One region of the Frigoribacterium sp. CFBP9030 genome, then DNA from elsewhere that is predicted to be linked to it. Evidence: predicted binding sites of a transcription regulator. Region 1 holds the regulator's gene; the other holds the start of a gene.
What was found. The regulator LexA, encoded in region 1, represses DNA repair genes until DNA is damaged. The targets are predictions, from matches to a motif close to TCGAACANNTGTTCGA.

Region 1 (4,423 bases):
GAAGGCCTTGCTCATGGTGCGGGAGACGATGAGACGCGGCCGGCCTTCGAGCAGGGTCAGAGCGGTGGGCTGGCCGACGGGCATGAACTCCGCGTACGCCTCGTCGACGAAGACGATTCCGTCGGTCGCATCGTAGGCGGCCTCGACCGTGGCGAGGTCGAGGGGCGTGCCCGTCGGGTTGTTCGGACCGCAGAAGAACACGATGTCCGGTTCGGTGCGACGGATCTCGGCGACCGCAGTCTCGGGGCTGATGGTGAAGTCGACGTCTCGCGCACCCTCGACCCAGGTGCTCCCGGTGCCCGCCGCGATGATCGAGTGCATCGAGTACGTCGGAGGGAAGCCGAGGACGCTCCGCCCGGGGCCGCCGAAGGCCTGGAGGATCTGCTGGATGACCTCGTTCGAGCCGTTCGCCGCCCAGATGTTGTCTCGGGTGAGGCCGTGACCCAGATAGGCGGCCAGGGAGTCCCGCAACTGCGTGAACTCGCGGTCGGGATACCGGTTCACCTCGAGGACGGCCTGCGCGATCGATGCGACGATGTCGCGTGCGACGTTCTCGGGAATCGGATGCGTGTTCTCGTTGACGTTGAGAGCGACCGGCACCCTGGTCTGCGGTGCGCCGTACGGCGTCAGGCCACGGAGGTCGTCACGGATGGGAAGGTCGTCGAGACTGAAGGACACCGCTCCATGGTAGGTCTCCATCAGACGGAGTCCCGAATCGTCGGCCCTCGGCTGGCAGCGGTCGCGACCCCTCGAGGTCTCTTCAGACGGAGCCGCAGTCGACCGTCCGTCAGTCGGAGTACTGAGCGGGGACGGCGAGAGACTGCCCTGCCGCGACCTCGGTGCTGCTGAGGTTGTTCAACTGCACGATGTCGCTGATGACGTCGCGAGGGTCTTTGGTGGGTGCGATCTCGGACGCGACCTGCCACAGGGTGTCTCCCCCGTCGACCGTGACGTAGTCGAACGACACCGCACCGGCGGTGTCCGATGCGACTGCACCGGGCCCGGCGAGGAGCACGCCGCCGACGACACTGGCGACGAGCAGACCGACGGCGGTGCTGACGACACGACGCCCCCGCCGGGTGATGCGCAGCCGGACGCGCGGGGGCGAAGAGAAGGAGGCGACGGCGTCGTCGGTGGGGGTGGGAGTGGCAGTGGTGGTCGTGATGGCGCTCATGAGGTGGTCCTTTCACCGCTAGAGGAGACGTCCGTGTTCGTGCCCGGCGATCGGCCGGGAACACCGGGCACGAAGACGTGTTCCGAACATATCTTCGATCAAGGTCGATTTCAACCCCGATGTTCGATTTTCTCGACGTGGATCGGCGACACACTCGAACATGTGTTTCGCCGAAGACGCCGCATCGGATACGGTTTCGATCGGTGGTCCGAGTAGAACAGCGACCACCGACATCCACGGCAGGAGACACATGAGCGACGCGCAGCGCACCCGGTCGACCGAGACGGGCTCGGTCACGCGCAAGGAGCTGACGGCCAAGCAGACGTCGATCCTGACGGCCATCCAGCAGAGCATCGGACAGCGCGGATACCCGCCGAGCATGCGGGAGATCGGCGACGCCGTCGGTCTGAAGTCGCTGTCGAGCGTGACCCACCAGTTGAACCAGCTCGAGCTCGCGGGTCGCATCCGACGCGATCCGAACCGGCCCCGCGCCCTCGAGGTCCTCTCGACCGAGGCGCCCGCCCTCGCACCCGTGACGAGCATCCTCACGACGAGCGACGACGGCGACACCGCGCACGTCCCGATGGTGGGGCGCATCGCCGCCGGCATCCCGATCACGGCCGAGCAGCAGGTCGAGGACGTGATGCCCCTCCCCCGCCAGCTCGTCGGCAAGGGCGACCTCTTCATGCTGCGGGTCGTCGGCGACTCGATGATCGACGCCGCCATCTGCGACGGCGACTGGGTCGTCGTCCGGCAGCAGAACTCGGCGGAGAACGGCGACATCGTGGCCGCCATGCTCGACGACGAGGCGACGGTCAAGGTCTTCCGTCAGCGTGACGGCCACACCTGGCTGCTGCCCCGCAACAGCGCGTTCGAGCCGATCGTCGGCGACCACGCTCAGATCGTCGGCAAGGTCGTGGCCGTGCTCCGGTCGGTGTGACCCCGACTCGACGAACGACGAAGCCCCCCGCCATTTGGCGGGGGGCTTCGTCGTGGTCGACTCGGTCGGCTCAGCTCGAGACGGCCTCGCGGTCGACGAACGGCGACAACCACGCCACGTCGCTCGGGTAGACCCGGGCGTGCACGCGCGTGCCGGCCTCCTCGTACGCCGTCTCGACGACACGACCCGAGTCGTGGAGATGAGAGACGACGTCGCCCCTGTCGTACGGCACGAGCAGCTCGAGTTCGACGTCAGGGGTCGGAAGGGTCGAGGCGATGCGCTCGAGGAGCTCGTCGATGCCCTCGCCCGTCCGGGCGGAGACGAAGACCGCGGTCGGGACGAGGCCCTGGAGCACGAGTCGCTGGTCGGGGTCGACCAGGTCGCTCTTGTTGAACACCACGATCTCGGTGATGTCGCCCCCGTCGACCTCGCTGACGACCTCGCGGACCGTCGCGAGCTGCGCCGCCGGATCGGGGTGCGAGCCGTCGACGACGTGGACGATGACGTCCGACGCCGCGACCTCCTCGAGGGTGGAGCGGAACGCTTCGACCAGCTGATGCGGCAGGTTTCGGACGAAACCCACCGTGTCGGCGTACGTGAACGGCCGGCCGTCCGTCGTCGAGCTCTTGCGCACCGTCGCGTCGAGGGTCGCGAAGAGGGCGTTCTCGACGAGCACGCCCGCACTCGTCAGCCTGTTGAGCAGGCTCGACTTGCCCGCGTTGGTGTAGCCGGCGATCGCGACCGAGGGCACCTCGTTGCGGTCGCGATTGGCCCGCTTGGCGTCGCGCGCGGGCTTCATCTCCTTGATCTGCCGACGGAGGCGCGCCATGCGCGTGTGGATCCGTCGCCGATCGAGCTCGATCTTGGTCTCTCCGGGGCCGCGGCTGCCCATTCCGGCACCCGCGCCTCCTACCTGGCCACCGGCCTGCCGCGACATCGAGTCGCCCCAGCCGCGCAGTCGGGGCAGCAGGTACTCGAGCTGCGCCAGTTCGACCTGCGCCTTGCCCTCCCGGCTCTTGGCGTGCTGACTGAAGATGTCGAGGATGACGGCCGTGCGGTCGATGACCTTGACCTTGACCACGTCTTCGAGGGCACGTCGCTGGCTTGGCGCGAGCTCCGTGTCGGCGATCACCGTGTCGGCGCCGAGAGCCGCGACGGTCATCCGCAGCTCTTCGGCCTTGCCGCTGCCGAGGTACGTGCTCGGGTCGGGGTTGGGCCGACGCTGCAGCAGCCCGTCGAGGACGACGGCGCCGGCCGTCTCGGCCAGGGCCGACAGCTCGCGGAGGGAGTTCTCGGCGTCGGAGAGCGAGCCCTGCGAGTAGACGCCGATCAGGACGACGTTCTCGAGCCGGAGCTGGCGGTACTCGACCTCGGTGACATCCTGGAGCTCGGTCGAGAGCCCCGCCACGCGACGGAGCGCCTGGCGATCGTCGCGGTCGAACTGGTCGCCGTCCGAGCCGGTGTCGTGCAGAGAGCGGGTCTGGATCGCCTGCGCAGGCGAGAAGACGGTGTAGGCGGAAGCCCGGGACGCCGCACGGTCGAGCACGCGGGCGACGACGTCGTCACCCTGCTCGGAACGCTCGGCATCGAGCGGGTTCGTGGGGAGGTCTGTCATCGGAGTGATACTAGCCCTTTCGTCAGGCAGTGAGCGGGGAGCCGATTCGGCCGCCCGTGGGGATTGTCGATAGGTTGTGGGCCATGGCGAGCGAGCACTACTTCTCTTCGGAACCGGAGAGCCTGATGCGGCGCCGGACCATCTCGGTGACCCTCGCGGGCCGCGAACTCGAACTCACCACGGCCGCGGGCGTCTTCAGCCCCGATCGGGTGGACGCCGGGACGGCCGTCCTCCTGGCCGACGTGCCCACGCCGCCGACCTCGGGTCATCTGCTCGATGTCGGATGCGGATGGGGGCCCATCACCCTGAGCCTCGCGTTGTCGTCACCCGACGCGACGGTCTGGGCCGTCGACGTGAACAAGAGGGTGCTGGAGCTCGTGCGCGAGAACGCCCGGGCCGCAGGCCTCGAGAACGTCAACGCCGTCGAGCCCGACGATGTTCCCGCCGACCTGCGGTTCTCGACGATCTGGTCGAACCCGCCCATCCGCGTCGGCAAGAACGAGCTGCACGGGCTCTTGACCAAGTGGCTCCCCCGACTGGAGGTCGGGTCGGACGCGTGGCTCGTCGTCCAGAAGAACCTCGGCGCGGACTCGCTGCAGAAGTGGATGAACTCCGAGCTGGGCGACGTCGTCGACGTGACCCGCGCCTCCACCAGCAAGGGCTACCGCGTCTTGACGGCCCACCGTCGCTGATC
Region 2 (4,423 bases), on a different contig from region 1:
CGAGCGCCCCGACCTGGGCGAGTCGCTCGAACAACGACCGCGACGGTGTCGCCCGCTGCCAGAAGTCGGTGATCGAGTCGTAGGGGCGACCCACGACGACCCGGGCGAGCTCGGCGTCGCTGATGCCGTGCACGTCGACGAGCGACAGCCGGATGCCGAGGTCGCCGGTGCGGGTCGGCGCGATCGGGGTGGCGGGTGCGCGCAGCCGTTCGACGCGGTAGACGTCTGTCGAGGCGTTGACGTCGAGCGGCAGCACCGGGATGCCCATCCGCCGCGCCTCGGTCAGGAGCAGCCGCTTCGGGTACATGCCGGGATCGTGGGTCAGGATGCCGGCGAGGAACTCGGCCGGGTAGTGCGTCTTCAGCCATGCGCTCTGGTACGTGGGCAGGGCGAAGGCGGCACCGTGCGCCTTGCAGAAGCCGAACGATCCGAAGCCCTTCAGCACGGCCCAGATGCGGTCGACGTCGGCGTCGTCGTAGCGGCGCAGCCCGGTCTCGGGGTCGACGTTGGCCCGGGTGCGGGCGCGGAACGTCGCCTCGAGGGCGTCGTCGTCGCCCTTGCCCATGTGACGTCGGATCTCGTCGGCCTCGGCGAGGCTCACCTGCATCGTCGCCTCGAGGATCCGCAGGACGTGCTCGTGGTAGATCACGACTCCGTAGCTGTCGTCGAGGAACCCCGCGAAGCTCGGGTGGATGTAGTCGGGATGCTGGAACCCGTGCTTCGTGTCGAGGAACGGCACGATCATGTTGCCCTTCATCGGCCCGGGGCGGAACAGGGAGATGTCGGCGATGAGGTCGGAGTAGCGGTCGGGCTGCATCTTGCCGATCAGCTCGCGCTGCCCCGGGCTCTCGATCTGGAACATGCCGAGCGTGTGCGTCGTCCTGATCGCCGCGAACGTCGGCTCGTCGTCGTGCGGGATCTCGTCGAGCTCGATCCGCCCCTCCCTGTTCACGTACCGTGCGTCCACCGGCAGCGCACCGGCCACCGCGGCCCTCGAGCCGTTCACGCGCTCGATCTCGTCGAGCGCGTACGCCAGCGTGCTCTGCATGCGCACCCCCAGCACGTCGAGCTTCAGCAGACCGGCGTCGTTCATGTCGTGCTTGTCGAACTGGCTCATCGGCAGACCGATGCCGCTCGGCTGGACCGGCGTCATGCTGAGCAGACCGGAGTCGCCGAGGATCACCCCGCACGGATGCATCGAGATGTGCCGCGGCAGCCGGTCGAGTCGCTCGCTGAGATCGACCAGCAGGTCGATCTGCCCGTCGCTGCGGGCCAGCTCGGCGATCTCGCGCAGCTCGGGCTTCTCGGCCAGGGCCGTCCGCAGGTCGCGGGCGTTCGAGCGCCAGACGTTCTTGGCGACGAGGTCGATCTGCTCGTCGTCGAGACCTAGCGCCAGACCGGCGTCGCGGACGGCGCCTCGCCCCCGGTAGGTCGACTGCATCGACATGAGGGTCACCCGGTTGCTGCCGTACCGGTCGAAGATCGCCCGGTAGACCTCGTGCCGCCTCGCCGACTCGACGTCGATGTCGATGTCGGGGAGCGTCTCCCGCTTGTTGCCGAGGAACCTCTCGAACAGCAGATCGTGCTCGATCGGATCGACGTTCGAGATCCGCAGCAGATAGGTGACGAGGCTGCCCGCCCCTGACCCGCGTGCGGCGTTCCGCACCCTCATGTCGCGCATCAGCTTCGACACGTCGGCCACGGTCAGGAAGTACCCGGCGAAGCCGAACCCCGTGATGATGCCGAGCTCGTAGCGCATGCGCTCGTCGACCTTCTCGCGCAGAGCGCGACCGGCGTCGCCGAACCGCTCGGTGATCCCCGCCTCCGCCCGGCGGAACAGCACCTGGTCGGGATCGCCGTCGACTCCGATCGCACTCGGCTCGGGGACCTTCGGCCGACCCCAGCCCAGATCGGCGGCGGGGTCGAGTCGGCACCGGTCGGCCAGCCGCTCGGTCGCGGACAGCATCTCGTCGGCGGAGCTGCGAGGCAGCGAGGAGGCGTCGGTCACCATCCGCGCGACGGCGCGCATCGCATCGGCCGACTTCAGGAACGCCTGCGCGTTCGGCTGCGGGCGGAAGCTGCCCAGGGCGGCGAGATGCCCCGCCGAGTCGAGGACGTCGGCGGTGACCGCCTCGTCGGGGTCGAGGTAGCGGACGGCGTTGGTCAGCACGGCCGGCACCCCGACGTGGTCGGCCAGCTCGAGCATGCGGGCCGCGTGCCGGATGCTGCGGCTCTCGCCCGGCTCGGTCAGATGGCAGACGACCTCGACCACCACGCCGCCCGGCAGCTCGGCCGCCCAGTCGGCCAGCGACGCCGCCGCCTCGGTGTGCCGACCCGCCTGCACCAGTCGACCCACGTCGGAGTCCGGGCCGAGCAGCACGGTCGCGGCGGGCCCCGACTCGCCCTGGACGAACGCCCGCACCCGTGACCGGCCGATGGTCGCCACGCTGTTCGCGCTGCCGCTCGCCTTCCGCGTCGCCCGGCCGTGCGCGGCGCTGATCAACCGGCAGAGCGCCGCCCACCCCGCACCCGGAGCGCCGCCGTCGATCGACCCGTGCGCCAGCACGACGATCCGATCGACCGGAGCACCCGCGCCCGCAGCACCAGCGCCTCCGCCGGCACCAGCGCCGGCACCGGCCCGATCGTCGCGGCACCCCAGCTCCACCCCCACGATCGGGTCGACGCCCGCGGCGCGACACGCGCCGATGTGCCGGATCGCCCCGTAGAGCCCGTCGCGGTCGGTGATCGCCGCGGCGTCGGCCCGTCGCCCGGCCACGGTCTCGACGAGGGTCTTCGGGTGGGCGGTGCCGTAGTGCGCGCTGAAAGACGACGCGACGCGGAGATGGGTGAAACGCATGACTGTGCCTCGTGCTCAGACCCCCCGGCCGGGTCGGTTCGAACAGATGTTCGATCAGTGTACGTGGTCGACGACCCGGCGGCGACGCCCGCCGGCTGGCATCATCGAGCCATGACCGACCGCCGCTCGACCCTCGACCGGGACGCCCGCGCCGTCGGGCACTGGACCCGCGTGCTGCTCGCCCAGCCGCGCCTCCTGCTGGCTGTGAAGACGGCGTTCGCCGCGGGGCTCGCCTACTGGATCGCCCCGCAGATCCCCGGCACGGCGGCCGACTACCCCTACTACGCGCCGCTCGGCGCGGTCATCGCCATGTATCCGACGCTGCGGGCCTCCTTGCGACAGGGCATCCAGGTGCTGCTGGGCGTCGTCGTCGGCATCGCCCTCGCCACGGCGGTCTTCGCCCTGCAGGACGGGCCGCCCGGAGTCCTCGCGGTCGGCGTGCTGGTCGGCATCGGCGTCGTGCTCGCCGGCATCCGCTGGCTCGGGGCCGGTCGCGACTGGGTGCTCACCGCGGGCCTGTTCGTGCTGCTGCTCGGAGGATCCGACACCGAGTCGTACGGCATCGGCTACATCGTCCAGCTCGGCGTCGGCGTCGTCGTGGGCGTCGTCGTCAACTTCGTGATCGTGCCGCCTCTGAACACCTCGCGCGCCGAGACGCGGCTCCGGCGGGTCCGGCAGGCGCTCGCCGAGCGGGCCGACGAGATCGCCGGCGTCTTCGAGACGCCCTGGCCCCTCGAGGACGACGACTGGGAGGAGCGCGTCGGCGAGCTGCCCGCGACCCTCCACAGCGTGCGCTCGTCGGTGCAGTACGCCGACGAGTCGCGGCGGATGAATCCCCGGTGGCTGCTGCGTCGACGCGATCTCGGCCACGAGTACGCCGAACTGGCCGCGTTCGAGCGGGTCTCGTTCCATCTGCAGGACATCGCCGAGGTCTCCGGGGTCCTCGGCAGGCGCATCGGCCGCCAGATCGGCATGCCCGACTCGCTCGCCCCGGCCGTGGCGCACACCCTGCACGGGGTCGCCGAGGTGATCAGGCGCCATGACTCCGACGCCGACGTGTTCGTCGAGGCGCGCCGTCGCATCGCCGACCTCTGGGAGGCGATCGACGCCCACCGCGACCGCCCCACCACCGACACCAGCGGCGGGGTGTCGATCGCCGTCTCGCTCGGTCGCATCGTCGCCGCGCTCGACCCCGACGACGGCACCGCGCCCCGGCCCTCCGAGACGGACGCGGGGACGGCGGAGGCCGGGACCGACACCGAGGAGGCGCGCCCCGGATCCGACGGAGCCGACGGAGACGAGACGGCCGGCGCCGACGACACCGCCACCGCCGACGACTCCGCGGATGCCGACGACTCCGCGGATGCCGACGACTCCGCGGACGCCGACGGCACCACGGGCGACGACGGCACGGCCAGGGCCACGGAGGACGACGAGGCGCCCCGCGACACCGTCCGACGCGACGCCGACTGACGGGGTGCGACGCCCGCCGCCCAAGAGCAGTACGGTTGACCGGGCACCGACGCCGAGACGCGACCCGTGCCCTGACCGGCCGGGGCGGTCGAC

Region 2: a site for LexA is predicted at 2,896-2,911, ahead of SOM13_RS13490 (DNA polymerase III subunit alpha). Genes of this name have one in related genera too.

The regions. Positions count from the first base shown of each region.
Region 1 covers NZ_JAXCWG010000001.1:470,243-474,665, reverse strand. The annotation lists gene SOM13_RS02185 (histidinol-phosphate transaminase) at 1-678, opposite strand, end outside; gene SOM13_RS02180 (LysM peptidoglycan-binding domain-containing protein) at 788-1,174, opposite strand; gene lexA (transcriptional repressor LexA) at 1,425-2,114, shown strand; gene hflX (GTPase HflX) at 2,185-3,729, opposite strand; gene SOM13_RS02165 (class I SAM-dependent methyltransferase) at 3,813-4,421, shown strand.
Region 2 covers NZ_JAXCWG010000015.1:5,254-9,676, forward strand. The annotation lists gene SOM13_RS13490 (DNA polymerase III subunit alpha) at 1-2,857, opposite strand, end outside; gene SOM13_RS13495 (FUSC family protein) at 2,969-4,330, shown strand.